DNA from 4 places in the Ruegeria sp. B1 genome. Region 1 is predicted to be linked to each of the others. Evidence: riboswitches for the same ligand, from Rfam matches in the RefSeq annotation. Region 1 holds a riboswitch; each other region holds the start of a gene.
The links. Region 1 has a riboswitch for cobalamin ahead of ACR3ES_RS20210 (TonB-dependent receptor domain-containing protein). Riboswitches for the same ligand answer to the same signal wherever they lie in the genome.

Region 1 (7,753 bases):
GGCGTCAAGCGGTCTGTTGCAAACGCGCCGGGGCGGCGCGGGCGGTCTAACGCTGGCTCGGCAGGCCGATGACATTCGCTTGGGCGATGTCGTCGCGCTGCTCGAATCCGACCAACCCTTGGTCGAGTGTTTCGCGGTTTCCGGAAGTTTGTGCACATTGCTGCCCGGTTGCCGGCTGAAGGGCAAACTCGCTGACGCCCAGGTGGCATTTTATGCCGAACTGAATCGCAGCACTCTGGCGGATTGTCTCTACGACTCAGACATCAGATTTTGAGCCCGCGCGTCGGCCGTTGCCGCAAGACACCAATCGACGATGGCTTCAAGATTTGGTTGCAACCGTACTGCCAATCCGCCTTCAAAGGCGGCAAAAGCCGTGCCGGACGCACCAACCCCGACGACCACCGGAACATCGTGCTCAAGCGCCTTGCCGATTGCCGAGACAAACCCCCGTCCTTCGGCCTCTTCCGGTCCGAATTTGTTCAGGATGAATAAGTCCGCGGTTTCTATGCTACCGTTTTCAACCGTTGATACCGCTTCGGCGATGGCCTCGGGGTTCAGTCGGCACGCGTCCGACCCGCCACCAAGGTCTTGTGTCACCTTGATAACCGGACCGTCTGGCAAGACGGCAACCAGCATATCGCATCCGTTTTGATAACCGCTTTCATACTCCAGATGTTTGACGATACCAGCCAATGTCACGCCGCGTGCCTTCAGCAGCGATGCAGCTTCTGCCAGCAAGCGGTCGGTTTCGCCCCGTTCGGGCGAGGTCACACATGCAATCCTCAAGAACGGTCCTTTCCATCGGTATAGGCCTCATCAATGGGCAAGAGCTTACCGCTTAGCACGGGCTGAACCACCGGACCAATCAGCGCAGGCAGGTAACCGGCCAGAAGCACCAGCCAGGCCAGGCACCACAATACGGCTGAAAATCCCGTGAATTCATAAGTCTGGTTGGGGAAAAGAGGCACCGCCAACCGAAATGCCGTCGTAATCCAAAGGGTCACAAACCCAAAGACAAAACATCTGCTGGCTTTGAGATGCCCGTTTACTCTCCTGGCGGCGGCCCGGCCTGCGACCGCCATGATCCGACCCCCCATTGCCCCCATCGTCACGGCATGAAGCGCATCTGTTTTTGGGTAGCCAAACAGCTCCAACGACGTCGCCCCGATCAGTATGAACCCAAAGGGAAGCCAGGCGAAACCGACATGCATCGCCAGCAACAGCGGTTCGGACAGAACTCGTCTGGTTTGCCACATGCGCATGTCCCAAAAAACGAGCAAACCGGCAGCAATCAAAAGGAAATATGCCACCTCAACATGTTGTGCGACCAGTGCGACCAAAGCAGCCAGCGTGACCAGCGTACTCAAGCGTTTCGAAGGTCTTAAAGATGGGGTTGCATTCAGACCATATCGCCGGAGCCAGTTGTCGGTGAAGGCGGGAATGATCTTTGCCCCCACCACCTGCATCAGCAGCCCTGCGCCGATCACAACCAATTGTGCGATCGCAGCGCTTTGCCAGGCGCCGCTCGTCAGCGCTGCGGTGGTGAATGCCGCATCAGAAGCACCCAAGGCAAGAACTGCCAGCCCGAATCCCGCTTTGTTGTAGTTTCCGGCAGCAAGCGTGTACCCGAGTACAATCGCTCCCAAAAGAAGAAAGTAACTGGCGTTGATCGCCAGCAAAACCCAGAGCGGCAGAAATCCCGCACAAGCAATGGCAAACCGGGCGAAAACCCATGTGACAAGCAAAGCCGCCAAAGGCAGTCCGACCACAGGGGGCCGCTTGGTCCAGCTCGGTAACGCCGTCAGCAAGTACCCTCCCACAGCAGCCGCCAAAAAACCGAAGAACAATTCGTGTACATGCCACAGATGCGCGGGCTCGAAGAATGGAGGAGGCAACCCCAGCCACACACCAAGTGGCCACCAGGAAATGGTGAACAGAGCGCACAAAAAGGCGGCGGGAAACAAGCTCCGATAGGGCGCGGACAAGATACTTATGTTCAATGCACAACCAATCCCCTCGGGACTATCCGAGACATCTCGCCTTCCATTTCATCAATCCGGAATGTGATCAAATGAACCCCGGAATGGCGTTTGCGATAAATCGACGCGGATCGCGCGGTCACCTGGCGGTGGGCATCGGATTTGCCGCTTTGTGGCGTAGGCGCTCACCGCTTTGCCAGCCCCAAAGTCCTCATAGATAACACGCGACTTTTTCAGAGTTTTTTGACAACTTAACAATTGACAAATCACATACCTCTCAGCGAAGTTTTGCGCGTTCTGGTCCGGGTGGAAGTCCATCCGGATAATAGGGAACGGGGTGCGGCGCTTGCGCCAAATCCTCGACTGCCCCCGCAACTGTAGGCGGAGAGCTTTGTCGGTATATGCCACTGACCCCAACAGGGGATGGGAAGGCCCGGCTCAGCACTGACCCGCAAGTCAGGAGACCTGCCAGAACGATCACCCTGTCCGGACGCGGGGCGCGTCTGGGGCAACGGTCTATCCGTAGCGGTGACATTTTCGCCGTCTGCGGAGGCTAATTCCTCCAATGACCAATCTGTCCAGGCATCCTTGCGGGTGTCTTTTCCCTTCCTTTCCGAAGGGGCCATGAGGAATAAAATGAAGAAGACTGCCGTGCTGAAAGCATCGATCTCAGCAGCGCTCGTGCTTTCCACAACCGCCTATGCTCAGGAAGCAACCGACATTGGAACTGTCGTGATTTCTGGCGGGTTCACTCCAATCGAAGAACAGAAATACGGTCGCGCCGCCAGCATTGTCACCGCAGAAGAAATCGAGCAGCGCGGTATCACGACCGTCCAGGATGCCCTGCGGGCCGTGCCAGGCGTGTCGGTCAACGGCTCGGGCGACACATTCACCCAGGTCCGCATCCGCGGCGGCGAAGCGAACCATACACTGATCCTGATTAACGGCGTTCCCGCTGCTGGTGGTGACGGAGAATACATCCTGTCGGGCATTCAGACCGCCAACATCGAACGCATCGAAGTGCTGAGAGGTCCGCAGTCGGTCTTTTACGGCTCGAATGCTTCCGCAGGTGTGGTCAACATCATCACCAAAACAGGTGGGCAAGGCCGCGAATACGGCGGCACCATCGAGTTTGGGGACGGCTACAACGCGTCTGCCCGGTATTCATACCGCAACGATCTGGGCGGTGTGGCGATCGGCATCGCGCGGCTGGACGATCATGGATATGATTACTCTGGCAGCAACGGTGAAAAGGACGGAGTTGAGCGAACAACGATCGACCTGACCGGGGACTATATCGTAGCTGAAGGCCTGAGATTGGGCTTGGTATTCCGCAACTCGCTGGAAACTTATGACTTTGACCGCACCAATTTTCTTGCAAAAACCCCCAAAGCGTACGTTGTGGACGACCCCGACCAAAGCTCTGAGCGAAAAGAGCGGCTGGGACAGATATATGCCGAATACACAGCGATGGGCGGCCAGATGGTTCACCGGTTCAGCTTTGACCGGACCGACAACGAACAGACTACCAACAATGGTACACCAACAGAAACGGATCGCGACTCGGCGCGGTACCTGCTGAGCCTTGGGCTGGACGGGCGGGCGACCGATGACAGTAACCATCTGCTGAACGGGATTTTGGAATGGGAAGAGGACAGCAGCTCTTCCAACCCGGACTTTGAACGGGAAACGCGGTCTTACGCGCTTGAATACCGTGGGTCGCTTGAGAGCGGCCTGAACGTACAGGCAGGCGTTCGCTACGACGATAACAAAACCTTCGAGAACGACTTCACCTGGACCCTGGCGGCCTCTTACATGCTGCCCAGCGGTGCCCGCCTGCATGGCTCTGCCGGAACCGGGATTGTGAACCCGTCGTATTTCGAGCTGTTTGCAGACTCGTTTGGGTTCGTCGGCAATCCAAACCTGAAGCCTGAGAAAAACAAATCTTTCGATCTGGGGGCCGAAGTACCGTTTTGGGCCGGTCGTGGTCTTGTCGATGTCACCCTGTTCCACGACGATGTAACCGATGAGATCACCTCGGTCTTCGATCCGGGTCTGGGCAGTTCGACGTATGTGAACCAGCCTGGCGACAGTACCCGTCGCGGGGTCGAGGTCTCGGGAACATTGCAGGCGACCGACGCGCTCGACCTTCGCTTGAGCTACACATACATAGATGCCAAAAATCCGGACGGCACGGTCGAAATCCGGCGCCCGGGCCATGAGTTCCTGTTGACGGCAACGCAGGAATTCCTGCAAGGTCGCGGCTCGGTCACAGCAGATTTTCGCTATGTTCTGGACAATTATGACACCCAGTTCTTTGATGGTGACGGTACCCAGAAGCTGCCCAGCTATCTGACCGTTGACGTGGCGGCGCAATACGCGCTGACCGACACCGTCAAACTGACGGGCCGGATCGTGAACCTCCTCGACAAGGAGTATGCCGATGTATGGGGTTATGCCAAGCGAGGCCGCACCGCTTATGTCGGTCTGAGCGCGGCGTTCTGACCATGAAGCTGTGGCTGATCATCCTGTGTTTCCTGGCCGGCCTGACCAATATGGCCGGGGCGCAGCCGCAGCGCGTGGTGTCAATGAATGTGTGCACCGATCAGCTGGCCATGATGCTGGCTGCACCCGGACAATTGCTGTCGGTGTCCCATCTTGCACGGGATACCCGTGTCTCAGCCATGGCCGGGCAGGCCATGCGCCATGGGGTCAACCACGGCCTCGCCGAAGAAATCTATCTGCAACAACCGGATCTGGTCATTGCAGGCCGGTTTTCGACAGTAGCGACAGTCGACATGCTGCGGCGGTTGAACGTTCCCGTTGTTGTCTTTGACCCCGCCCGCTCGTTGGAGGATGTCCGCAAAAACATCCTGAGAATGGGAGAGGTTCTGGGGCGTCAGGAGGCGGCAGCAGACTTGCTTCGGGACTATGAGACCGGGCTTGCTGCCTTACAGTCTGCTGAGGCTGGCCCGCGCGCTGCGATTTATTCGGCGCGCGGCTGGACATCCGGTGAGAAGACGCTATCCGGCCAGATTCTAAAGGTCGCCGGTCTGCAAAACATCGCCACAGAGATGGGTATGGATACCGGGGGCATTCTGCCACTTGAACAATTGGTGCTGTCAGAACCGGAAATCGTGATTACCTCGCAACCGTATCCGGGCCACAGCCGGGCCGAGGAATATCTGCAGCACCCCGTTGTCGCGTATCTGCGCACCCGGTCCGGCCAGGCCTTGATGTCGGACCGGGATTGGGTCTGCGGCACCCCCTATGTTTTGCGCGCGGTCGAGGAACTAAACAAGGCGCGCAAGACCTGGCAAGAGAGCGGCGGATGACACGGTTGACCTTTATTCTGCTATGCTCTGTGGCGGGTTTGTTCCTCGTCTCGCTGGTCATTGGCCCAGCGGACGTGCCTGCCATTGATAGCCTGACCGCCCTGTTTTCAACCGACTACGGCCCGTTGAGTCTGGTGATGCGCGAAATTCGCCTGCCGCGTGCGATCCTGGCCGTGCTGATTGGTGCCAGCCTGGGACTGGCCGGTGCCGCGCTGCAGGGCTATTTGCGCAACGCGCTGGCCGAGCCCGGGCTGATCGGCGTATCGGGTTCGGCGGCATTGGGTGCAGTGCTCGCCATCTACACCGGGCTGGCGGCCAGCAGCACATTGGCCCTGCCGTTCGCAGCGCTGGCCGGGGCCGTGGCGGGGGTCACGCTGATCATGATCCTTGCCGGACCGCGCGGCGGCTCTCTGACCCTGATCCTTGCCGGGATCGCCATCTCTGCACTGGCCGGGGCGCTGACCTCGCTGGTGCTGAACCTATCCCCCAACCCGTTTGCCGCCAATGAGATCGTGTTCTGGATGATGGGGTCGCTGGCGGATCGCTCGATGGTACATGTCTGGCTGGTTCTGCCCTTCTTCCTTGTCGGTACCGCCCTGATCGCACTGACTGCCCGGGGTCTGGATGCCCTGACGCTGGGCGAAGATGCTGCCGAGACCCTGGGGATCGATCTGTCCCGGCTGCGCATGCTGCTGGTCCTTGGAACAGCGGCCATCGTCGGCGGGGGAACTGCCGTTGCCGGTGCAATCGGGTTCGTCGGCCTTGTGGTTCCGCATATCCTGCGACCAATGGTCGGGGCCAGCCCTGCCCGGCTGTTATGGGCCTCGGCCCTCGGTGGGGCTGTCATGCTGCAACTGGCCGATATCGCCGTTCGCCTGATCCTGCCCGCCCGCGATCTCAAACTTGGTGTGGTCACAGCCATTGTCGGTGCGCCACTGTTCCTGCATCTGATCTACAAAACGCGAAAGGAGTTGCTGTGACCGGCTTCGACCTGCGCGACATCGGCGTCACCCTGCGCCAGCGTGAGGTGTTTCGCGATGTCTCGCTGACGATTTCTGCAGGTGAGATGGTTGGGCTGATTGGCCCCAACGGCGCGGGCAAGACCAGCCTGATGCGCGCCGCTCTGGGCTTGATTCCCCACGCAGGCCATAGCGCAATAGCCCGTCTGACCGCGCGGGAACGGGCCGGAATGGTGGCATGGATGCCGCAATCGCGTGAGATCGCATGGCCAATCACAGTAGAGCGTTTGGTCGCCCTGGGGCGGCTGCCGCATCTTCCGCCAACGGGCACACTGCCTGAACAGGATCGAGCTTTGATCAATCAGGCCATCGACAGGCTTGATCTCGACCCGCTTCGCGGGCGCGCCGCATCCCGGCTGTCCGGCGGCGAGCAGGCGCGCGCGCTGATTGCGCGGGCGGTGGCGCAGGACACGCCCATTCTGATGGCAGATGAGCCGATCGCCGGTCTGGACCCGGCGCATCAGATTTCAACCATGCGCGTGTTTCGCGATCTGGCCGACGAAGGCCGGGCCGTTCTGGTGTCGATCCACGATCTGGGTCTCGCGGCCCGTCACTGCACCCGCCTGATCCTGATGGCCGAAGGTGGCCTGCTTGCGGATGGCCCCCCGGCGGATGTGCTGTCCCCCACCCTGATGGCGCGTGCGTTCGGTATCTCGGCCTGGCACGAGGACACCGCGTCCGGACCCGTATTTCAGCCTCTGGAGGTTGTCAGGTGTCCGGCCTGACGCTGGATGCCCCATGGCTGCGCTTTGACCTGGGGCAGCAGATGGAGGTTCTCAGCTGGTCAATCAACCGACCCGGCTTCGTTCGGGCGTCGCAGATTTTGTGGCGCGAGGTGCGCAACGCCGATTTGCCCGAAGGTATGGATGTGCGCCTGTGGCTGGTCAAAGAGTTGAGCCGTCGGAACAGTGAGAACGCCGTGGTGTTGCTCACGTCGCGCGCGATATCGCATTTTGTCTCAAGAACTGCCGAGGTCGGGGACATTCGGGCACAGGCGGTGGCAACGGTTGGCCTGTCAAATGGCGAGCGGGTCGGAGCCCGGGTCGATCATCGCGGCCGCGATTGGGGCACCATCAACGTAGCGGTGCGGGTTAGCACCGGACTCAGCCAAACGGCCTTGCTTGAGACCATGAGCATCGTTGTCCAAGCCCGCACCGCCGCCGTCATGGATACCAGGTTCGACCTGCCCACCGGAATCGCCACCGGCACCGGTACGGATTGTGTTGCGGTTGCGGCCCCCGCCGGATCGACCGAATTTGCCGGGCTGCACACCGACACCGGCGAGGCCGTTGGCCGCGCCGTTTACGATGCGGTCACCGCTGGAACTGCCGCATGGATTACGCAACGAAAGGAGCAGAGGAATGCTTGATCTGACGAAGGTCGCCCATGAGGCCCTGTCACAGGAAGAGACCGGCTGGAA
Region 2 (7,753 bases), 230 kb from region 1:
CCTGAGCCAGGGACGCGGGATGTTGTATGCGGAAAAACTGTTGATATCCCGCGATAAACAGCTGTCTCCGATGCACCGCCACATCGTTAAGGCCGAAGACATCATTAACCGAGGTGGCGGCGATCTGGTGATGGAAATCTACGCGTCTGACTCAAAGGGCGGGATTGATCGCGAAACGCCGATCGTGGTTCCAAGCGACGGTTGTCCCGTTGCCATTCAACCCGGCGAACACCTGCGCCTGAAACCTGGACAGAGCGTAACACTGATGCCCGGTGTTTGGCATGCGTTCTGGGCGGAACGCGGCGATTGCCTGATTGGTGAGGTGTCGACCGTCAACGACGACCGCACCGATAACGTTTTCGAAGATCCGATCCCGCGTTTTGCCACCATCGAGGAAGATACCGAGCCGGATTTTCTACTCGTTTCGGACTACTGATCGCGACCGGTGCACCAAGTTCTGCGGTGCGATCATTTTGACCATTGCATTTTCTGACTGTTTTTGTCAGATACCGCCTGACCCAGTCAGATCCTTTGGAATCACGCCCGGTCACTGCCCCGGAACCGATGGATGATTTGACGATGACAAAGTCTCTAACAGACCTACTGGCCATGGATACAGTTGCCAGCCGCTACGGATGTGCGTTGAAACCCAAACTGCGTCAGGCCATCGAGGCGGATATCAGGTTCCCGGTCCACGCAGCCTCGCCCCGACCTGTCGAAGCCGTCGACCAGAATAACCTGCCAGAAAATGTGCACGGCCTGTTCGGCCTGGCCAATAAAGCCGAAAGGAAAAGCGCGTGAAACTTTCAGCGGACATTTCTACAAAGCTGGATGAATTTGAGTTCGACGATTTCGAGCGCGGACTGTTGCCGGTCATGCGTCATTTCATACTCAGTTTGGAAGACCCCGAGACCCAAGCGTGGCAGCACGCCTATTCCATCGCAATAGAACGCTGGGGGCAGGATCAGGGTCTGAACCTTGCGCATCTGGTGTTTAAGATCGTCAAAGCGACACTGCACTGCCGCCCCGATGGTCTGGCCTTTAACGATCCTTTGAGCGTCGACGACAGATTGGCTGTCACCTGCGACGAGTTCGCCCTGCTGAAGATGCTGCACTATATGCGGCGCGACGAAACACCGGACGCGCGCGATGCGGTTGGTCAGGTCACAGGCGGGTATCCGGACGCGCATCTGATTCAGGCCGGTCTGACGCTCGCAAACCGGTTTCCGACGAACAACAGCCGAAGAACAGGTTCGGCCCGGCGGCCCGTTCTGCGCGTGGTGCGCTAGCTCACTCACCAAACGCTTGACAAGTCTTATGACACCAGACTAGCTGACTCCGATGGTTCCCGAAGGATGACCGGAGGGATGAAAATGGGAATACGGTGCGGCGCCGGATAGGCGCCAAGGCCGTGACTGCCCCCGCAACTGTAAGCGGAGAGCGACGCCATATCACCACTGGCACCCAATGCCGGGAAGGTTGGCCAAGCAATGACCCGCAAGTCAGGAGACCTGCCATCAGATGTTCAACCAACCCGGGGCGGGGTGTCCTGGAAGGAGGCTTTGATGGCACATTTTTGTGCAAACATTGTTCGCACCTTCTGTCCGCTCGTGGAAACAGGCGGAGCGGACAATGACGGACACTCCTGATCATTTCGTCCTGATCTGCTCGACCTGCCAGGGGCCGATACCAGCGGACATTGCCAAGGCTGTTCTGGATGCGGCGTTGCCTGCACGGTACGAAACACGCCTGATCCGCTGTATGGCGGGATGCGCCCGACCGATGACCGTGGGTGTGCAGGCTGTGGGCAAGGCGCAGTACCTGTTCGGCGATATTGAGACCCAAGCGGACCTGAAGGCGGTGGTCGCATTTGCGCATCAGTTTGGCGACTGCGCCGATGGCTGGACCAGCGCGTCGGATCGTCCGCCTGCGCTGTTTTACAAAACGCTGTCGCGGATGCCCCGCCTACCGGTGGGGGGGAAGGCATGAGCTTTCTGGTCGCCGAAGATCTGGAGTACTTTGCGCTGAACGGAGATGTGCTGCTGCAGGATGTCTCGTTCACACTGGACGAAGGCGCGGTGTTGGCCATCGCCGGGCCCAACGGTGCCGGCAAGACAACCTTGCTGAACTTGCTCTGCGGCGTCGAACGTATCGCCCTTGGGGACGTGCGCATTCGTGGGCAAAGCCTCCGCACACTGACAGCCCAGCAAAGGGCACGCGCCATTGCCGTGGTCAGCCAGCAGGAGTTTCCGGACGGACGGTTGCGGCTGCGTGACTATGTGGCGTTAGGACAGATACCCATCAAAGCCGACAAATCGGCAGCGGACCACAAAGAAGCGCTGGACCGCGTTCTTGTGACGACCGAACTGACGCATCTGGCCGAAAAACCGATGACACGCTTGTCGGGTGGGGAAAAACAGCGGGCGCATATCGCGCGCGCTCTGGCACAGAACCCCTCGTTGCTGTTTCTGGACGAACCGACCAACCATCTGGACCCGGATGCCAAGGGGCACATGTTGTCTCTGATTGCAGATCTGGGGATCACGGTCGTTATGATCGTGCACGATCTGGTCATGATCCCGGAATTTGCCTCACACGTCGCGCTGATGAAATCCACGCGTCTGACCGGGTTCGGACCGGTTGGTGAGGTGCTGACCCCGGACCGTGTCCGCGAGACCTTTGGTGTCGACTACCTGTGCTTTACCCATGAAGGCCGCGTGATCCCGGCCCTCGATATCCGAAAACGAAAACTGTCATCCTAACAGGAGCTTACTATGATGCAGAAACTCTGGTCCGTGGCCTTGGTCACCGGCTTCGCGACCGGCGCGGCAGCGCACGACGTGACCGTCGACAATTGCGGCGAACCTTTGGTGTTTGAAACCAAGCCCGAGCGGGTTGTTGTTCACGACATGAACATGACGGATATGGCCTTTGCCCTGGGCCTGCAGGATCAGATCGTGGGGCTGACCGGGATCACAGGCTGGTACAAGACCAGCGCGGATTTTGACACCCTGCGCGGAGACATCCCGGAACTTGCTCCGAAATACCCAACCGTTGAAAATCTGGTTGCGGTTGAACCCGATCTGTTTTTTGCCGGCTGGTACTATGGGATGAAACCGGGCGGCGACGTGACGCCGGATACCCTGGCCCCGTTCGGTATCAAGACAATGATCCTGACCGAAAGCTGCGTGCATCTGAACAAGGATCGCCCCGAAGCAAGCATGGATCTGCTGTTTGACGATGTCCTGCGTCTGGGTCAGGTCATGCATGTTGAAGACAAGGCCGAAGCTCTTGTTTCGGGCTGGAAAGACCAGCTGTCCGCCATCGAAACCAAAACCGCCGACCTGGCCAAGCCCCGTGTCTTTCTGCTGGACGGACCGGCAGATGCACCATTTACGGCCGGTAAGTTTGCCATTCCAGACGCGATGATCGCGGCCGCAGGCGGGGAAAACGTCACCCATGATCTGGATACCAGCTGGGGCCGCACGTCATGGGAGGCCGTAGCTGCCTCAAATCCCGAGTTTCTGGTCTTGCTGGACTACCAGACCGGCAATGGCGCTGCGGATACGTTTAAATTCCTGCAAGAACATCCTGTGATGTCGCAGACCGATGCGGTCAAAAACGAACGCTGGATCGGTTTGCGCTACGAGGAACTAACACCCGGACCGGCAAACATCGACGCCATCGAGAAAATGGCGCAGGCCATGCATCCGGATATGAACTAAATGGGCCTGACAGGTCGATTGAGTGTGATGGGGGCGGTCGTTTTGACCGCCCTTGTTCTGCTGTCCACGATTTATGGCACAACGCCAATCCCGATTTCGGACGTGTTCACCGCCGTCGGGCTGGGTATTGGCCTCAGCGATGGTGAGATGTCGCCTCTGCACCGGATCGTGTTCGATCTGCGCCTGCCACGCGCGTTGTTTGCAGCCATTATCGGGGCCGGACTGGGGGTTGTTGGTGTGGTTCTGCAAACCACAACGCGCAACGATCTGGCGGACCCGTTCCTGTTCGGGCTGTCCTCGGGCGCGGCGGCAGGGGCGGTTCTGGTAATCACCGTGACCGGCGACATACTGGGGATTTGGACTCTGCCCATTGCAGCCTTTTGTGGCGGGCTCATCGCCTCGGGCATCGTGCTGGCCCTTGTCCAAAGCCTGCGGACAAGCGCGCCGGAAAAGCTGATCCTTGCAGGGCTGGCGGTGTCTTTTCTGTTCTCAGCGATTACCAACTATCTGATCTTTGCCGGGGACAGTCGCGCGGCGCATTCGGTGATTTTCTGGATGCTGGGCGGGCTGGGCCTTGCCAGGTGGGAAACTTTTCCGCTCGTCTTGGCCGGGCTTGTGCTGATCCTGAGCTATGCGCTGTATCGCAGCCGGTGGCTGGATGCGCTGCTGACCGGGGACTTTACAGCCGCCACACTCGGGATTCCCGTCCAGGGATTACGTTTCCGGATGTTCTTTGTTGCGGCCCTGGCAACCGCAACCTTTGTCTCGGTGGCGGGTGTTATCGGGTTTGTGGGGTTGATGGTGCCCCATATCGCGCGCGGGATTGCCGGAACGTTGCATCGTAACCTGTTGGTGGCCTCGGCCATTGTCGGGGCGGTGCTGCTGACCCTGTCCGATATCCTGTCCAGGCTGCTTTTGGCACCACAGGAGTTGCCCGTTGGTGTGGTAACCACATCCATCGGGTCGCTTTTTGTGTTCATGTACTTGTACAGGTCGGCCCGCAAGGCGTGAGGAAATCAAGGTCGTCGGAATTGCTGCCGCCAATAATTACCTCAAGGGGTCTGGTCCAGCACACCGGTGCTGTCCGCCAATAGCTGTTGAACCAGTGGATTGGGAAAGCGGCGCCGGAACGTCACCGCATGGAAGTTTTCCTTGATGCGCGGATGCTCTTCCGCTTCGAGCAACCGGCCGGATAACAACTCGTCCTGCACAACAATCGGGGCAACCAGCGCCAGCCCGATATCTTCGCGCGCCAGCAGGCGCATCATGGCCATGTCATCAACCTCGGCGGCGATTTGCGGGCGGACCGACATGCGGCTGGCCATGGCGTCAAATGCGGTACGAACGCTGTTATTCATCGTTGGCAAAATGAAAGGATGCGCCCCAAGCAGCTCTTTGATCGGGCGTTTGGGATCCAGCCGCGCAGGCGTGCCAACAATGCTGACCGGTTGCTCGGCGATGTGATGCGTCTCAAAATTCGTCAAACTGTCGCTTGCCGGTTCATGGTTCATCAGAACGAGATCAAAATTCAACGTCTCTAACCCACTGAGCAGCTCGCTGGGACTGCCAGAGCGCAGTATCACCTCAACATCCGTGCGAGCCAAAATGGGTCGCAGAAACCCGATCTGAAAGTTTCGCGACAGCGTGGCTTGCGCACCGACCCGCAGCGCCTGTCTTGCGTTGCCGGTGTCCTGCAATGTGGCCACAAGCTCTTGACCTGTCGCGAAAATTGCGTCGGCATGATCGAGCGCAATATGCCCCGCCTCGGTCAGATGCAACTTGCGGCCGCGGCGTTCGAACAGGGGATGACCCAGACGTTCCTCAAGCTCCTTGATCTGAACGGACAGCGCGGATTGCGACAGGTTCAGACGTTCAGCGGTGCGCGTCAGGTTCCCTTCATGCGCGACGGCCCAGAAATAGCGGAGGTGATGATAGTTTAATGGCATATCATTCTATTTAATAGAACAATAACCGCCAAACAATGAATTTTTCACAAGCCTATCACCACAGTATGTCCTAAAAACGGGCGCGCCAGCCCGCATCTGAATGGGACACACACGATGATCTACCTGTTTCTTCCACTCCTGAGCCCGCTGATCTTGCTGGCCTCAGCTTATTATGCCAGCCGCCATCCCGGCCTGCGCCCCGGTCTGGTTCCAAAGCTCTCCGAGTGGGCAGCCGTGGCTGCGTTGGCCGTGGCCGCTTTGTCCGGCTTGATGCTGATCCTGCATGGGTCAGGCACATCTGCTCTGATCGGGCTGTGGGGCGTTGGCCTGTCGGTGCGTCTGGATGCGGTCAGCGCGATCATGCTGGTTTTGGTCAGTTTCATCGGTTGGATCGTTCTGCGGTTCTCGGCAACCTATATGGACGGCGAGGCCCGGCAGGGTGCGTTCACCGGTTGGATGTCCGTGACGCTCGCCGCGGTTCTTTTGCTCGTCATGTCCGGCAATCTCGTGCAACTGCTGGCGGCCTGGATTGTGACCAGCCTTGCCATGCACAAGCTGCTGCTGTTCTACCCGGAACGGACCACTGCCCGGCGCGCGGCGCGCAAAAAGGCCGTGGTGGCACGGATCAGCGAGGTGTCTTTGGCTCTGGCCGTGCTGTTGCTGATCCTGACTTATGGAACGACCGATATCTCGACGATCCTGTCTCAGGCACAACCCAACGCCATGACGGTTGTCGCCGCCTTTTTAATCGCGCTGGCCGCAGTGATGGCCTCGGCCCAGTTTCCGGTCCACGGGTGGCTGACCGAAGTGATGGAAGCGCCCACCCCTGTATCCGCGTTGCTGCATGCCGGCGTCATCAATGCCGGTGGCTTTCTGCTGATCCGCTTTGCAGACATTATGCTTGCGGCACCCGGGATCATGGCCCTGCTGGTGATGCTGGGCGGGTTCACTGCCCTGTTTGCCGGGCTGGTTATGCTGACGCAACCGGCGGTTAAAACATCGCTGGCCTGGTCCACCATAGCGCAGATGGCCTTTATGGTGATGCAATGCGGTCTGGCCCTGTTTCCGCTCGCGCTGCTGCATATCGCGGCACACTCGCTCTACAAAGCGCATGCCTTCCTCAGCGCCGGTGAGGCCGTCCGCAACGTCGCCGCGATCAAACGCCCCGGTCCTGTTGCCGTTCCAAGCGCGCGCAATGTAATCCAGGCCTTTGTCATCGGCATCCTGATCTATGGTGTGGTTGCAGCGGTGTTCGGAATTGACGGAAAGTCGATCCAGGCAATTGTTCTGGGCGTGATCCTGATCTTTGGCGTGGCCTACCTGCTAGCGCAGGGTTTTGCCGACGCAGCCCCCGGCGCCCTGACCCGTCATACCGTGGTCTATGCCAGCGTCACATCGGTCAGCTATTTCCTGCTGCAAATGGCCGCCCAATACCTGACGGCAGGGACGCTGCCTGCGACCCCCGCGCCCGGACCTTTGGAATGGGCCCTAATGATCCTGGCGCTGATCAGCTTTGGTGCCGTCGCGCTGGCGCAAGCCACCTTCCCGCTTTGGGCCTCACACCCGGCGGCGGCCGGGCTTCGGGTGCACCTGTCGAACGGGCTTTACGCAAACGCAATCTTTGACCGGCTTCTGGACGGATGGTCCAAGCCTCGGACCGTGTGAAAAGGGATCAGACATGTATATGAAACACGAAAGCTACCCCGCTGCCCTGCTGGAGCTGGTCGCGATTGCCGATGACGCAGTCCGGCAGATCCCCCCACTGTTTCCGCTTGCCTCGAACGTCGCCGTGAACCCGTTTCTAGGGCAGTCGGATGAGACCCTTGCCATCACCGCAGCGCGTCTTGGCCGGGTGTCCGGCACGCGCATCACACCTGAAAGGGCTATCTTTTCTGAAAGGGTCAAATCAGGAGAAATTCTGGACGCTGATCTGGCCGAGGCCCTGTCCAATGTCGAGAGCCGGTTTGACTCCCCCGATCTGGAGGACATAAAAGCAGCCATTGAAACCGAGCCGACGCCGGCGGTCGCCTTGCGAACCGTCGCTGATCTGGCAGCCGACGTGTCCGGTGTTGACTGGCCCGG
Region 3 (7,753 bases), on a different contig from region 1:
CGAGGAATAGCTGCGCGCATGTACCGCCTCCATAAAGGCGATGTTGGTCAGCACGGCCTCTTCATGCGGAGTGACGGCATCCGGCATCAGGGCAGGGGCACCGACCGTGTTCTGAATCGTGTCCAGCAGGGTCAGGCCAGTGAAGACGCGGATGGTCAGTTGCTTTTCGTGGTCCGTCAGCGTGGCCCAGCTTTGGATATCGTTGGACAGCGGTACTTTCTCGGGCAGCCAGAAGTTGACCGTCAGACGGTTCCAGACCTCAAGGTCCTTGTCGTCTTCCAGCCGGTTCCAGTTAATCGCGCGGGGGATCTTGGTTTGGATCATATCTTTCATATCGTTTCCCCTTACAGCGAGCAGGATACGCAGCCCTGCACCTCGGTCCCTTCAAGGGCCTCCTGGCGCAAACGCACGTAATAGATGGTTTTGATGCCCTTCTTCCACGCATAGATTTGCGCGCGGTTGATATCGCGGGTCGTGGCCTCGGCCGGAAAGAACAGGGTCAACGACAGACCCTGATCCACATGCGCGGTGGCCGCCGCATAGGTGTCGATCAGCGCCTCGGGGCCGATCTCATAGGCATCGCGATAGTATTCGAGGTTATCATTGTCCATGAATGCCGCCGGATAGTAGACGCGGCCGATCTTGCCCTCTTTGCGGATTTCGATCTTGGACACAATCGGGTGGATCGATGAGGTCGAGTTGTTGATATAGCTGATCGACCCTGTCGGCGGCACCGCTTGAAGGTTGCGGTTATAGAGGCCGTTTTTCATCACATCGGCCTTCAACGCCGCCCAGTCGTCGCTTGTGGGCAGGGTCATGCCGTCGAACAGAGCCTTCACCCGCTCACTTTCGGGCAGCCAGTCACGGGTGGTGTATTTGTCGAAGAAGGTGCCCGAGGCATAGTCGGAGTCCTCGAACCCCTTGAAAGATGTCTTGCGTTCCTGCGCCAGTTCGCAGGAGGTGCGGATCGCGTGATAAGCGACGGTCGCGAAGTACACGGATGTGAACTCGACCCCCTCTGGCGAGCCATAGTGGATGTGTTCGCGGGCAAGGAACCCGTGCAGGTTCATCTGCCCCAGACCGATCGCGTGGCTTTCATCATTGCCGCGACGCACGGACGGCACCGAGTCGATTGCCGACATCTCGGACACCGCCGTCAGCGCGCGGATCGCAGCGCCAACAGTGCTGCCCAGATCGCCGCCATCCATTGTCCTGGCAATGTTCAGCGAGCCGAGGTTGCAGGAGATATCTGTGCCCAGATGGGAATAGCTGAGGTCATCGTTGAATTCGGACGCTTCATTGACCTGCAAAATCTCGGAACACAGGTTCGACATGTTGATCCGGCCCGCGATGGGGTTCATCCGGTTTACCGTGTCTTCAAACATCACGTAGGGGTAACCGGATTCGAACTGGATCTCAGCAATTGTCTGGAAGAATTCCCGCGCGTTGACTTTGGATTTCCGGATGCGCTTGTCGTCCACCATCTCGTAATACTTCTCGGTCACCGAGATTTCCGAGAGCGGCACGCCATAGACCTTTTCCACGTCATGGGGCGAGAACAGGTACATATCAGCGTTTTTCTTCGCCAACTCGAACGTGATGTCAGGGATCACCACGCCAAGGCTCAGTGTTTTGATACGGATTTTCTCATCCGCGTTTTCGCGCTTGGTGTCGAGGAAGCGCATGATGTCCGGGTGGTGCGCGTTCAGATAGACCGCACCCGCGCCTTGCCGCGCACCCAGCTGGTTGGCGTAGGAGAAGCTGTCTTCCAGCAGTTTCATTACCGGGATCACGCCGGAGGACTGGTTCTCAATTCCTTTGATCGGTGCGCCGTGCTCGCGGATGTTGGTCAGCAGCAGCGCCACACCTCCGCCGCGCTTGGACAGTTGCAGGGCCGAGTTGATGCCGCGCCCGATGCTCTCCATGTTGTCTTCCAACCGCAGTAGGAAGCACGAGATCAACTCACCGCGTGAAGCTTTGCCCGCGTTTAGGAAGGTGGGCGTCGCGGGCTGGAAACGACCGTCGAGGATTTCCTCCATGAAGGACAGGGCCAACGCCTCATCGCCGCGTGCCAGCGCCAGTGCGGTCATGACCACGCGGTCCTCATAGCGTTCCAGGAACCGCTGCCCGTCACGGGTTTTCAGCGTATATGAGGTGTAATATTTGAACGCGCCCAGAAAGGTCGGGAACCGGAACTTCTTGGCATAGGCCGCATCCCAGATCTTGCGCATGAAGTTCTTTGAATACTGGTCCAGCACGGCCTCTTCGTAATAGCCTTCGGACACCAGATACCCCAGCTTTTCATCCAGCGAATGGAAGAAAACCGTGTTCTGGTTCACATGCTGCAGGAAATACTGCCGCGCGGCCATGCGGTCAGCGTCAAAGCGGATCTTCCCCTCACCATCGTAGAGGTTCAGCATCGCGTTCAACGCGTGATAGTCCTGCTCGTTTACGCTGCTGTCGAGCATAGATGTCTCCCTAATTTCTCAAGCCCGTCGCGGACGCGGGCGATGTCTGTGTCAGTGCCCGCCAGTTCGAAGGAATAGAGCAGGGGCATGTTGCATTTCTGGGCGATGATGCGACCGGCCAAAGCATAGGTCGCACCGAAATTGCGATTGCCTGCGCCGATCACCCCAACGATCCCGGCGCGCCTGATCGGGTCGTTCAGAAACCGGATCACCTGTTTCGGAACCGCCCCGCGTCCTTCGCCATCAGCGTAGGTCGGGCAGATCAGAACATAGGGACCTTTAGGGTCTGGCAGCGGGTCCATCCCGGTCGGAATTCGGAAAGACGTCAGGCCCAGCCGCGAGATAAAGCGGTGGGTGTTTCCGGATTTCGATGAGAAATAGACCAGCGCCGGGATCGGCGCTGCCATGGATCAGGCCAGCTGGGCGATCATGTCCGGGCGGAAGCCCGACCAGTGATCACTACCCGCGACAACGACAGGGGCCTGACGATAGCCCAGCTCGGTCACATGGGTCATGGCGCTGTCGTCCTGGGTCAGGTCGATGACGTCATAGGTTATGCCTTTTGCATCCAGCGCGCGCGTCGTGGCGGTGCATTGTACGCAAGCGGGTTTGGAATATACGGTAATGCTCATTTGTCCTCTGTCCTTTAATCAAAGCCGAGGACGCTATGGGCAAAACAAGCCCGTCACACGCCCCCGAACCCTCCGTTCGTGGTTTTTGTTCGAGCTTGCGGCAGGTCTCCTGGCTCGCGGATCTTCGTTCGGACTGGCCTTCCCAAAAGCACGCTTTCAGTGGCGTATTCAGCCGATCTATCCGCTTACAGTTGCGGGGGCAGCGCCGGAATTTCACCGGTTTCCCTCTTAGCTTTCAATAAGAATCGAAAGAACCGAAGCAACACTATATTGGGTTCTGGTTGAGTATTTTGTCAACATGTAGAGCCGACCCGGCATTAAAATCTTTTGTTTGCTCCCAACTCAAGAAATGAAGGAAGCACTCTCGATTGCGTCCGCTTTGGGCTCCAACCAGACCTTCGATGACACCGACGCAAATGGCCGCTTTGGGCCGGGACCATTATGCTGCGTTTGCAATCACATGAGGCTGGGGCAACGGCGGCTTTGGGCTCTATTCGACCAATTCGGTTTGTCGCAGATAACGTCCGGTCCGAGCCCTTACCAGACCTTCACCGTCGCCTAGAGTTTTGCTCGTGCAGCAAGTGTCAAACGGCGCAAACCGGATTTTCAGAGTGACATAGTGAATGGCACGGGAGCGGACTTTGCCGCCATTCGTAATTTTGCCGCGCGGCTGGGGTGAACATCCGGTGCGGTTGGGTATAACTGACTGCAACATTTCTCAGACAAGTTAGGTAGATAGAAATATGAGCTTCGAGCAGGATGTTGAGGAAGCTGCACTCAGAGCGGCAAATGCATGTGATGCTGTCGTGAAAAAGTATGCAAAAGGTGATGCCGTAGATGAGCCAAACATCACTGGCGCTTTGCTTGGACAGTTAGACGCAAGACTAGATGGAACGATTGGCGAAATTGAATGGAGAAGCCGGTTTGTTCGGGGTGGCCCAGGAAAAGCCGCTGAGGAAAGCTGGGTAGGTGCCGACATTTTGCTGAATGTCCGTTTAAATGCGTACGGACGCTATTATGACAAAGGCGTTCTAATTCAGGGTGGATTCACAAACGAAGTGCAAATTCTGTACTAAAACAGAGAGTTGCATGGAGTATGAAGAATGGGAAGCCGCTACTGTCACCTGAAACTGGGCGAACGACGTAAGCTCGCAAAGTGGCTGGAAGCAAAAATGCCGGTCGCTGAGATAGCCGATCGGTTGGGTCGTAACCCCTCTACGATCTACCGAGACATCAAACGGAACCGATACACAGATACTGAGATCCCAGAACTCAACGGATATCACGCGGTTGTCGCTCAGGACAAATACGAGGCGCGCCGCGCGATCCATCGCAAGATGATCGTGCATCCAGACCTCAAGGAAGCCATCGAAGATCGACTCAAGGCTGGATGGTCGCCCGAACAGATCGCAGGCCGGATGCGGCTTGAACGCCATCCGATCCGTGTGAGTCACGAGACGATCTATCGGTTCGCCTATTCCAAGGATGGCCGCGAGGAACAGTTTTACCGCCATCTCCCTGAGCATCGCAAACGCCGCCGGCCACGTGGCTATCGCAGGTACAACCGGACCCACATCTTTGACACGCAGAGCCTGTCTCACAGGCCCGAGCGCATCGCGGACCGCACTGAGTTCGGCCACTGGGAATGTGATCTGATGATGTTTCGCAAGGAGTATGGGAAAGTCAATGTGACGTCTCTGGTCGAACGCGTCAGTCGCTATGCTGTCGTGATGCGCAATGAGGATCGCCAGTCCAAGCCGATCATGGAAGCGCTGATCCAGGGGCTGGCTCCCCTGCCCGCCGATGCACGTCAGTCGATCACCTTCGACCGTGGCACCGAGTTCTCGGCCTGGAGGCACCTCAGGGCCGGGATCGGCGCGGATGCCTGGTTCTGCGATCCACAAGCGCCGTATCAGAAAGGAACGGTCGAGAACACGAACAACAGGCTGCGGAAGTATCTGCCTCGCTCAACCGAACCGACGGCGCTGACAAATCGATATTTGAGGTCGATTTGTCAGCGCCTCAATTCGACCCCCCGCAAGTGCCTCGGCTACCAAACGCCTGCAGAAGTCTTCGAAGCCAAGCTGATGGAGATCCAGAACCGTTTGGAATAAAAGGACATATCAAGAACTGCACTTCAACATGAGTTCACATCAGTCGAAACGTCTAGAAGAAAACAAAACATTAAGTAAACCGGAAGCAGACAGGTTACACGAACAGTGTCGTGATATGATCAATCGCACGTTCGCAGCATATGTTTTTGTATACGCTACCACTGGGATCAGATGCGGTGGTGCCGCCTCCTTCTACGATTATTCAGACCAGAACATTCACGGATCGTGTCCGTGGTCATCATATCAATTCTTCACTGAACTGTTTCGATGCCCGATTGGCGATCCGCTTTTAAGAGAAGCCAACTTCGGGAAAATTCTTGCACGCGAAGAACCGCCTCGACACATACTAGTCGTCGAAGCGATTGGTCCTGAGCCGAGGCCCGAACCTACATCTGAGCCATCGCCGGGAATGGAGCCATAAACAGCTACTAGCCCTGATTGCGCTACGCTTCGTCGTAGTAAGGCGCGCCTTCGCGAGACGACTGACTGGAACGGTTTGACCGTTCCAGTCGCGTCCTCGCCGGTATTTGGAACGCCCCGACGGGTGGATCTAGGATTATACGGAACACCATGCTGTCGCTGGGCCGATCCACGGTAGCCGACATTCGCTCATCCCGCAGCATCGGTGACTCAGGGCTCTCTCTCGTCGTTCTCTGCTGCTTGGCCCAACATGTCAAAAGGAGTCCTGAGCTGCCGTTGATCGCATTTCCGCCTTTCGTACATGCAGCGGGCCGCAAACGCGCGGTAACCGGTAATTCGCTGCCAGCGCAACGACACTAAGGAAGCGGACATTCTGCGATGTTCCTGGCGCGGCGGACCTTGGACGAAGTGATATCTTCTTCACCTCAGCAAGACCATTCTGAATTGAAAACGGCTTTGACCATCCAACGATCCAGGCATCTACTTGCAGTGGTAATCTCTCCTTCCAGTCACAAGCTGTAGGTGATAGTTCTTTAAAATCCACAAAACCTAGCGGGTGAAGTTGCGCCAGTGTCCAGTTTCAAGTCCTACCTCAAAACCATCTGGTCGTTCATCATCGTGCCTAGAAACAGCGCATCCAAGCCATCGCGCTATGTTGACCTGGCCCCGACAAGTGACGCGGATGAGGAGGGGATTTATGCGAGAGCCCTGGCCTTCGCCACGAATAACGCGAATGTCTTCAACATCGCGCTCACAGGCCCCTATGTGTAGCGGCTTGAGATCATAAACCCTTGGGCGCGAGATTATCGGGGTTTCTGGCTCAGATTATTTGAGACTGTAAATTGATTTGGGATCACATTAGTTGCGATTGGGCTCAGAATAAATGAGACGGGCTCACATTGTTGAGACTGGGATCGGTTAAGTGAGAACGTGCGCGCGCCGGAAGCTACCGTAGATCAGGCATGATGGCTTTCGCCTCAGCCCGGTTAACTCCGCCAGTAAGCGGCAACCGCGTCGCTGCACTTTCGCCATCGTGGTTCTGCGCCTGGTGATACCCGATTAGAACCGTCTCTACTGGCACCCAAGGGAACTGTGAGTTTCAGTTCAGGGTGTTCTTGAACGGTATCGGATGCGCAATGAAAGGGGCTGGATCGCCATTTTCATCGACCACCTCGATACCGTAGAGTGTGAGCGGCCGTTGCTCTGGATAATGCGTAGGCCGCTTTGTCCATTGAAAGCCATCTCCCTTGGGGAAACGGGTCACTTCAAAGGCGTCAATTAACTCGCCAGATTTGGTGCCGTCGCCTCCGTGCATGGATCAACTCACCAGTCGTTTTCCGGCTTTGGCAGCCTTGCGCTGCTTGGCTTCCATTGCCTTGCGCTGTTTGCGGTTGAGCGCACGGGTTGGCTGACGCATCCCGTCTGCCGCAGCCAAAGGCTTTTGGGAGCAGACCGGCGTGGCTTTGCGATGTTGCGGAGAAGCCTTCGAGCCATCTGGGGCAGGCAGTCTCGGGCCGATTTGCTCCCATTCGCCCGCGGCATAGATCTCTTCAAGCGTTACCTTCGAGCGCCTCAGGATGTAGTCTTCGGGCTTTGGAAGCTGTTCCGAGAACGTCCAACTCAACGGCACCTTTGCACCTCCAACTCCGGAACGGATGTAGCCGTCTTCCGTAATCTGAGCACCGTTTGCGTTGAGAATATCCAGAACGCAATGCTGCTCCCCGTTCTCAAGAATGACGCGCGTCCCCAATCGGACTTGTCCTTGCTCCCGGATGGCAATTTGCCCATTGGGTTGCTTGTCGCCCACCACGGCATGAACCAGACGGTCTTGGATCGAGCCAACCTCAAATCCGGTTGCGGCGCGGATCTGAGCGCCGTCGCTTTTCATGATCGTGCCATCGGTGCGGAGAATATCCAGCAAAGGCACATGCTGGCCTTTGAACTTGCCATCCGCGCAGAAGTAAGCGTGACCGGGCGTGACGCCCGTGCCCCAGAAATCGAGAATATGCTTGGCTGTGTTAGTCATAGTCCGCGTCACGGTTTTGGGTGCCAGTCGACCTCTATCGTCATAGGCGACAACCAGATCTCCGATACGGATTTCGCTGATAGGCTTCTCCCA
Region 4 (7,753 bases), on a different contig from region 1:
CCTTCGTCCCACATGCAGGTTGTCATCGACATCATCGGGGTGATGCCCGAGCCAGCCGAGATAAACAGGTACTTTCCAGCCGCGCTTTGCGCGTTGGTAAACAGGCCCGCAGGACCAATGGCCTTGATGCGCATGCCGGGTTGCAGGTTGTCCAGCATCCAGCGCGTGCCGATACTGTCGGGTTGCGCTTTGGCGGTGATGGTGATCGACCGTGGCCGCGACGGCGAGGATGAGATCGTATAGGTGCGGTGTACAACACCGCCGGGGTGGTTCGGTGCCGGAATCTCGAGCGTCAGGAACTGACCGGGATGATAGGCGAACTGCGCCCCAGAGGGGGCGCGGAACGAAAAGCTGGCGGTGTTGGGCATCTCGGGCACAACCGAGACACATTCCAGCATTTCACCATCCTGCCAGATGGCTGAAGAAAGCGTGTTCAGGTCTTTCATCAGCCTTACTCCGCCGCCATCGTGTCTGGTGCCAGGCGGGCAGACAACGTGTTGCAATACCAATCCACGAATTGAAGCACGCCGGATTCCTGAATGGGTGAATACGGACCAGGTACATAGGCCGGGCTATTGATGCCCTGCTGGTTATCCTCGACCACCTGACGATCTTCGTCATTCGTGGCGACCCAAACTTCGGTCAGACGTTTCACGTCGTAGTCAAAGCCTTCAACCGCGTCCTTGTTGATCAACCATTTGGTCGTGACCTCAGTCTCTGTCGGGCTGATCGGAGTGACTCGGAAAACAAGCGAGTGATCGGCAAGGAAGTGGTTCCAAGTGGTTGGATAGTGGAACTTCAAAAGCGATCCCGCATCCGCAAAGGGAGATCGGCCCAACCAGCGGCGCACGGCGGATTTCCCGTCCATCGTATAGCTCTCAGCCCCTTCTTTTAGCGGCATACGCGCCAGACGATATTGACCATCATCACTCAGATAAAACTGCGATGGCATGCCCACAGCCTGACACCGGTCGAAATGGGTCTGCATGTAGGCTGGTGTCTCACCACCTTCGATCCCTGTCACGCCCGGATCGTCGGGAAAAGTCCGGCACAGAGCAGGATGGTTGCCGCCACAGTGATAGCACTCGCGGTTGTTTTCCCAGACCAGCTTCCAGTTGCCTTTCTCAATGATCGAGCTTTCAAAGGCGATCTTGGCATTCCCCAGATCGTGCGGCTCAAGATAGGGGCGCGCGATAGTAGCGAACGTATCGAAATCCGGGGCGTCATCCGCCAAACAGATATATACTAACCCGGCGAACTCGCGGCAGTGAACTGTCTTCAATCCATGCTGTTTGGGATCGAAGTCCGGCCCCATGTCACGGGCCCATAGCAATGAGCCGTCAAGTTCGTAGGTCCACTGATGATACGGGCAAACCAGCTTCGGCGAATTGCCTTTTGCAGCCTTGCAGATGATCGAACCGCGATGACGGCACGTGTTGTGAAACGCTCGTATCTGGTTATCGGAGCCGCGCACAATAATCACTCGGTAGGCACCTATGTTGTACGTAACGTAGTCGCCCGATTTCACCAACTCGCACGCGGGAATGGCAAACAGCCAGTCGCGATAATGGATGGTTTCAAGGTCGGTCTGAAAAATCTCGTAATCGGTATAAAACGCCTGTTCCAGAGCATAGCCCGGATTTCGACGCGCCAACAGGCTTTGGATATTGTTCACTTCTGGCTCTCCTGCCGCGCCCCGCGGCATTGCTTGGGCAGATGACAAGGAGGAACCGTCCGGAGGCGCGCGAGGATCGCGTCCGAAACCCGTGCCCCCACCGCCACCCGCGGTTTGACATATCTGAGAGGCTGGTTTCCGGACTTGAAAGGGACTTGCGCCCGGTTGCGACACCTTCCCGGGATCCTCGTCCCAGTGGTTGATTGTCGAACCTGACCTTCCTTACCGTTGCGGGGGCAGTGCCGGACTTACACCGGCTTCCCAATTCTCCGCCGCCTGAGAATCAAACAGCGACACCTCACGAATACAAACTACTTTTGATCCGCTTTGGCGCTGAAATACTTGCGACATTCGCAGGCGCAAAACAGACATTTAGATGTTCAGCAGCGAATTAGAGCACACGCAGTGATCTGGTAGTAACAGACGAGCGATTTTATTTTGTGAGCATCGGGTCAGGAGTCTATCTGCCCAAAGCGCAACCCCTGACATTGGTGTTTGCTGATGCTGCTGAGTATAGCTTGTTTGGCTCAAGCGACACTTCAGACGAGAAAACGCTGTTTTTAGAGCACCGTTTAGACTACGGGTCAATTGGTTCAAGCGAGGCGTCAAAGTTATAGGCGCAGGCCAGACGTCAAATAGAACAACACTTCGGGATAGAGAACGTGATGTACAGGATTGCTGTGGTAGGCCGTGGCTTGATCGGTGGTGCAGCGGCGCGCCATTTGGCTGAAGGAATTGATGGCGTCGTTTGTATTGGACCTGATGAACCAGAGAACCGTTCCGATCACAGAGGCGTCTTTGCCAGCCACTACGATGAAGGTCGCATGACGCGCCATGTCGATCCGATGCCTGAATGGGCCAACACTGCCGGGAAATCGATTGAGCGCTACAGAGATTTGGAAGCGCGTAGCGGGATCAGCTTTTATTCACCTGTGGGCTATCTCGGGCTTGGTGTACCGGGCTCGCAATATAACGCCTTTTGCGCAGCTACCGGTGAGCAGAACGGAGTGCCGGTGGAAAGACTGAACGCGGCGGAGATACGGATCCGCTATCCTTATCTTTCGGTGCAGAATGATGCTGACGGCTTGGTCGAAACCAATGGCGCTGGATACATCAGCCCGCGATGCATGGTTGAGGCACAGACACGCCTGGCTGAAAAGGCTGGCGCTACCTGCATCAGGCAAGCCGCGCGCAAGATATATGCTACCGCTAAGGGCGTAGAAATCGAACTTTGGGATGGCTCCAACATGATCGCTGAAAAGGCGCTGGTCGCCGCTGGAGCCTTCACCGCACCGTTGGGATTGAGCCCTGTAGACCTCGGGCTAACGACTTATGGGCGCACAGTTGTTCTGGTTCAAATCGAAGGCGAGGCTTCACGCGTCTTGCAAGATATGCCGACGATGATCGACACCAGCATCGGCGCCTATATCCTCCCTCCTATTCGATATCCGGACGGAAAAAGTTACTTGAAAATAGGGGTTGGTGACACGTCGGACCCGCAGTTTGCTTCCCTAGAAGGATTGCAAGACTGGTTCAAAGGCGCAGGTCTGGCTGCGAACCGAAACGATTGTCCAGCCCCAATTCTATGGGCCAGTTTTGAGCAAGGTTTCTGGAACGGGCGGTCGCATGTTTAGAGCCTGATGGGGTCTGACACGATTGTACTGTCTAAGCCAGGTATTGATGACGATCTGAGCCTGTTTGGTGGTGTGGAACCATTCTGCGTTGAGGACTTCCCGGCGCAGAGTGCCATTGAAGCGCTCGTTGTATCCATTCTCCCAAGGTGATCCCGGGTAGATTTGGATCGGCTTAATGCCCACCTTTCTTAACCAGGTCTGCAGGGCCGTTGCGATGAACTCCGCGCCGTTGTCGGAACGGATGTGTTCGGGCTTCCCGTGCCGCAATAAGAGTGGGTAGAGCGCATCCAGCACGTCTGCGCTGTTCATCTTCGGCTTGACCGCTACGCAGAGCGCCTCACGGGTATACTCATCCAGCACCGTCAGCATCTTGTAGCTCTGTCCGTTGCTCAGCTTGTCGTGGACAAAGTCAATGCTCCAGATGTGATTGGGATGTTGCGGTCGGAGCCGGATGATCGAGCTGTCCTTGTGGTACAGCCGTTTGCGTTTCTTGTGCCGTTGTGGGAGCTGCAAGCCTTCTTCGCGCCATAGTCGTTCGATCTTTTATGATTGACTGCCCAGCCTTCGACACGCAGCAGCTCGGCGACCTTGCGGTAGCCGTAGCGCCCATACCGTTTGGCCAATCGGATCATCGCCAGACGTAACGCCTCATCATCCTTTGGCGCTGCGCGGTATTGCAGCGTGCTCCGCGCCAATCCAATCACGCGACAGGTGCGCCGTTCAGAGGTTGCCAGCTTTTGTCGGGTGTGGACCACGGCCTGACGAAGCTGGTCTGCCGTCAGGCCTTTGGCTTTAGATAATCAAGGCTCTCCTTGAGAATGAGTTTGTCCAGTTCAAGCTCAGCCACGATTTTCTTGAGCCGATCATTCTCTTTCTGCAGCGCCTTCAGATTGGCCATCTCAGATCGTCCCATCCCACCAAACCGCTTGCGCCATGTGTAATAGGTCGCATCACTGACACCAGCCGTTCTGCACGCCGTCGCGACATCCGAACCAGATGCCAGGCCCAGCTCAATCTCGCGCAAAAGCCGCAGAATATCTTCGTCCGAATACCGTTTCCGCGCCATCAATCCCGTCTCCAAAACTAAGCCAACTGTGGCACAGTTTTAGGGGGCCAAGACACTTCATCCTTCAATTGCCGAGCCTCACTGATGAGCTCTTTGATGTGAAAATCGAAGTTCAACGGGCTTCTGACCAAATCCGACCTCCCCGTCAACCAGCGCTTCGAAACAGCAAAGGCTTCACATAGATCATCGAATCCATGGCTGTGAAGCTTATCAGTCAGGCGAATGTCGTCGAGATAGTCAGCAACGCTTACGTTGTATTTCCGCAGAATGTCTATCGTCTCGACAACGCCATAACCATGAAACCGGAATAGTTCACGGATCCTACTGGAGGACAATCGGATCTCAGTCAGTAGTTGTAGCGGCTTGAGATCATAAACCCTTGGGCGCGAGATTATCGGGGTTTCTGGCTCAGATTATTTGAGACTGTAAATTGATTTGGGATCACATTAGTTGCGATTGGGCTCAGAATAAATGAGACGGGCTCACATTGTTGAGACTGGGATCGGTTAAGTGAGAACGTGCGCGCGCCGGAAGCTACCGTAGATCAGGCATGATGGCTTTCGCCTCAGCCCGGTTAACTCCGCCAGTAAGCGGCAACCGCGTCGCTGCACTTTCGCCATCGTGGTTCTGCGCCTGGTGATACCCGATTAGAACCGTCTCTACTGGCACCCAAGGGAACTGTGAGTTTCAGTTCAGGGTGTTCTTGAACGGTATCGGATGCGCAATGAAAGGGGCTGGATCGCCATTTTCATCGACCACCTCGATACCGTAGAGTGTGAGCGGCCGTTGCTCTGGATAATGCGTAGGCCGCTTTGTCCATTGAAAGCCATCTCCCTTGGGGAAACGGGTCACTTCAAAGGCGTCAATTAACTCGCCAGATTTGATGCCGTCGCCTCCGTGCATGGATCAACTCACCAGTCGTTTTCCGGCTTTGGCAGCCTTGCGCTGCTTGGCTTCCATTGCCTTGCGCTGTTTGCGGTTGAGCGCACGGGTTGGCTGACGCATCCCGTCTGCCGCAGCCAAAGGCTTTTGGGAGCAGACCGGCGTGGCTTTGCGATGTTGCGGAGAAGCCTTCGAGCCATCTGGGGCAGGCAGTCTCGGGCCGATTTGCTCCCATTCGCCCGCGGCATAGATCTCTTCAAGCGTTACCTTCGAGCGCCTCAGGATGTAGTCTTCGGGCTTTGGAAGCTGTTCCGAGAACGTCCAACTCAACGGCACCTTTGCACCTCCAACTCCGGAACGGATGTAGCCGTCTTCCGTAATCTGAGCACCGTTTGCGTTGAGAATATCCAGAACGCAATGCTGCTCCCCGTTCTCAAGAATGACGCGCGTCCCCAATCGGACTTGTCCTTGCTCCCGGATGGCAATTTGCCCATTGGGTTGCTTGTCGCCCACCACGGCATGAACCAGACGGTCTTGGATCGAGCCAACCTCAAATCCGGTTGCGGCGCGGATCTGAGCGCCGTCGCTTTTCATGTTCGTGCCATCGGTGCGGAGAATATCCAGCAAAGGCACATGCTGGCCTTTGAACTTGCCATCCGCGCAGAAGTAAGCGTGACCGGGCGTGACGCCCGTGCCCCAGAAATCGAGAATATGCTTGGCTGTGTTAGTCATAGTGATCCTCCCCCTCTGAAGTGGTCCGCCGTTATGGTTAAGAAAATGGAGGAACCACATGGCGAACAAGCGACCGAAGCCGGAAGAGATTGTCTCGAAGTTGCGGCAGGTTGAGATATTGATGGGGCAAGGCATGTCCCGTCTGGATGCGATCCGGCAGATTGGTGTTGTTGAACAGACCTATTATCGCTGGAGGAAGAAGTACGGCGGAATGGGTACGGATCAATTGAAGGAACTTAAGCGCCTTCAAAAAGAGAATGAGCGTCTTCGAAAGGCCGTCTCGGATCTTACCCTGGACAAACTGATCCTGACAGAGGCGGCCAAGGAAACTACTGAGCCCCGCCCGTCGCCGTGCCTGCATCAACCATGTGCGCCACAAACTGCGTGTCTCAGAACGCCGGGCGTGTCGCGTCCTGAAACAGCACCGATCCACACAGCGAAAGCTGCCGAAAGGTCGAACTGACGAGAAGCGCCTGGTGGCGGACATGATAGAATTGGCCCGCCAGTATGGCCGCTACGGTTATCGCCGGATCGCGGCTTTGCTGAGAGATGCGGGCTGGCAGGTGAATGACAAGCGCGTCGAGAGGCTTTGGCGTCGGGAGGGGCTGAAAGTGCCAATGAAACAACCAAAGAAGGGGCGGCTCTGGTTAAATGATGGATCGTGTGTTCGGCTGCGGCCGGAGCATCGAAACCACGTCTGGAGCTATGACTTCGTGCATTGTCGAACGGATGACGGAAAGGCATTCCGCACGCTCAACGTCATTGATGAGTACAGCCGGGAGTGCTTGGCGATCCGTGTGGACCGCAAGCTGAACTCCAGCGATGTCATCGACGTGCTGAGTGACCTGTTCATCATGCGCGGTGTGCCAAGCTACATTCGCTCCGACAATGGCCCTGAGTTCATTGCCGTGGCGGTGCAAGACTGGATCAATGCAGTTGGAGCAAAGACCGCATACATCGAGCCAGGCAGCCCATGGGAGAACGGTTACTGTGAAAGTTTCAATGCGCGGTTCAGAGATGAGTTCCTGAATGGAGAAGTCTTCTACTGTCTAAGAGAAGCGCAGATTTTGATCGAAGAATGGAGGAAACACTACAACACAAAACGCCCTCACAGTGCTCTGGGATATAAACCGCCGGCCCCGGAAACCATCGTTCAAATGGACCAAAGGCCGGTCATGCACTAACAATCAAATTGGACCACACAAATGGGGCTGATCAGTATCTTTCAGCAATGCTTTCATTCGTATGCGCATAGAGAGGTTCAAGGTCACCGACCTCTGCTCCATCTTGGTAATATGTCTCCATGGCCAGAAATGCTTTGCCGAGCTCATTGAGTTCGACATTCAATGTATGGCCTTCAACTTCTCCTGAGCCGTCGTCAATTTCGCACTCATAGTGATAATCCAGCCATGGGAAGAAATGTGCCATCACCTCGTTCAGGTCTGACGACGGCAGCCAAGTCATGAATTCATATTCTGGTTCGGTGTCTGGATCGCCGAAGCACATCTTGGCCTCACGGAAATTGAGTGTCTTGTTGACCCACTCATCAACAATCAGAAACACACCCTCAGTTGCAGCCCTCTCGACTACTTCTTTGATCACTGGGACGTCCAATACCACAGATGGCGTTCATCCCCGTAAAAGACGAAGTTTTTACCGCGCTTTTTGAAATATGACGTGCCGGATTTGATTTGCAGTGCAATCAGCTGACCTGTTGGGCCATTCTCGCCGTTGGGCTCGGCATGAGCATCAATTCCAAAGTCG

Region 2: linked by a shared signal. The riboswitch ahead of ACR3ES_RS18960 (DUF1636 family protein) and the one ahead of ACR3ES_RS20210 (TonB-dependent receptor domain-containing protein) in region 1 are both predicted to bind cobalamin.
Region 3: linked by a shared signal. The riboswitch ahead of nrdH (glutaredoxin-like protein NrdH) and the one ahead of ACR3ES_RS20210 (TonB-dependent receptor domain-containing protein) in region 1 are both predicted to bind cobalamin.
Region 4: linked by a shared signal. The riboswitch ahead of ACR3ES_RS25275 (aromatic ring-hydroxylating oxygenase subunit alpha) and the one ahead of ACR3ES_RS20210 (TonB-dependent receptor domain-containing protein) in region 1 are both predicted to bind cobalamin.

The regions. Positions count from the first base shown of each region.
Region 1 is NZ_JBQFJA010000001.1:4,069,567-4,077,319, forward strand. It holds gene ACR3ES_RS20195 (Rrf2 family transcriptional regulator) at 1-274, shown strand, start outside; gene ACR3ES_RS20200 (DUF2478 domain-containing protein) at 250-771, opposite strand; gene ACR3ES_RS20205 (NnrS family protein) at 783-2,000, opposite strand; cobalamin riboswitch at 2,261-2,466, shown strand; gene ACR3ES_RS20210 (TonB-dependent receptor domain-containing protein) at 2,616-4,484, shown strand; gene ACR3ES_RS20215 (ABC transporter substrate-binding protein) at 4,487-5,314, shown strand; gene ACR3ES_RS20220 (iron ABC transporter permease) at 5,311-6,294, shown strand; gene ACR3ES_RS20225 (ABC transporter ATP-binding protein) at 6,291-7,058, shown strand; gene ACR3ES_RS20230 (adenosylcobinamide amidohydrolase) at 7,046-7,702, shown strand; gene ACR3ES_RS20235 (DUF6925 family protein) at 7,695-7,753, shown strand, end outside.
Region 2 is NZ_JBQFJA010000001.1:3,835,149-3,842,901, forward strand. It holds gene ACR3ES_RS18945 (D-lyxose/D-mannose family sugar isomerase) at 1-436, shown strand, start outside; gene ACR3ES_RS18950 (hypothetical protein) at 580-801, shown strand; gene ACR3ES_RS18955 (hypothetical protein) at 798-1,289, shown strand; cobalamin riboswitch at 1,326-1,533, shown strand; gene ACR3ES_RS18960 (DUF1636 family protein) at 1,633-1,989, shown strand; gene ACR3ES_RS18965 (ABC transporter ATP-binding protein) at 1,986-2,762, shown strand; gene ACR3ES_RS18970 (ABC transporter substrate-binding protein) at 2,775-3,725, shown strand; gene ACR3ES_RS18975 (iron ABC transporter permease) at 3,726-4,736, shown strand; gene ACR3ES_RS18980 (LysR family transcriptional regulator) at 4,778-5,671, opposite strand; gene ACR3ES_RS18985 (proton-conducting transporter transmembrane domain-containing protein) at 5,786-7,336, shown strand; gene ACR3ES_RS18990 (DUF2309 domain-containing protein) at 7,350-7,753, shown strand, end outside.
Region 3 is NZ_JBQFJA010000003.1:68,312-76,064, forward strand. It holds gene nrdF (class 1b ribonucleoside-diphosphate reductase subunit beta) at 1-333, opposite strand, end outside; gene nrdE (class 1b ribonucleoside-diphosphate reductase subunit alpha) at 345-2,468, opposite strand; gene nrdI (class Ib ribonucleoside-diphosphate reductase assembly flavoprotein NrdI) at 2,450-2,863, opposite strand; gene nrdH (glutaredoxin-like protein NrdH) at 2,879-3,100, opposite strand; cobalamin riboswitch at 3,183-3,374, opposite strand; gene ACR3ES_RS25310 (hypothetical protein) at 3,844-4,176, shown strand; gene ACR3ES_RS25315 (IS30 family transposase) at 4,204-5,214, shown strand; gene ACR3ES_RS25320 (hypothetical protein) at 6,205-6,405, shown strand; gene ACR3ES_RS25325 (hypothetical protein) at 6,734-6,949, opposite strand; gene ACR3ES_RS25330 (hypothetical protein) at 6,953-7,753, opposite strand, start outside.
Region 4 is NZ_JBQFJA010000003.1:58,835-66,587, reverse strand. It holds gene ACR3ES_RS25280 (FAD-binding oxidoreductase) at 1-446, opposite strand, end outside; gene ACR3ES_RS25275 (aromatic ring-hydroxylating oxygenase subunit alpha) at 452-1,705, opposite strand; cobalamin riboswitch at 1,788-1,991, opposite strand; gene ACR3ES_RS25270 (NAD(P)/FAD-dependent oxidoreductase) at 2,341-3,309, shown strand; partial or broken gene ACR3ES_RS25265 (IS3 family transposase) at 3,259-4,375, opposite strand; gene ACR3ES_RS25260 (hypothetical protein) at 5,063-5,278, opposite strand; gene ACR3ES_RS25255 (hypothetical protein) at 5,282-5,989, opposite strand; one part of gene ACR3ES_RS25250 (IS3 family transposase) at 6,048-6,316, shown strand; one part of gene ACR3ES_RS25250 (IS3 family transposase) at 6,315-7,173, shown strand; gene ACR3ES_RS25245 (hypothetical protein) at 7,205-7,591, opposite strand; gene ACR3ES_RS25240 (DUF4365 domain-containing protein) at 7,588-7,753, opposite strand, start outside.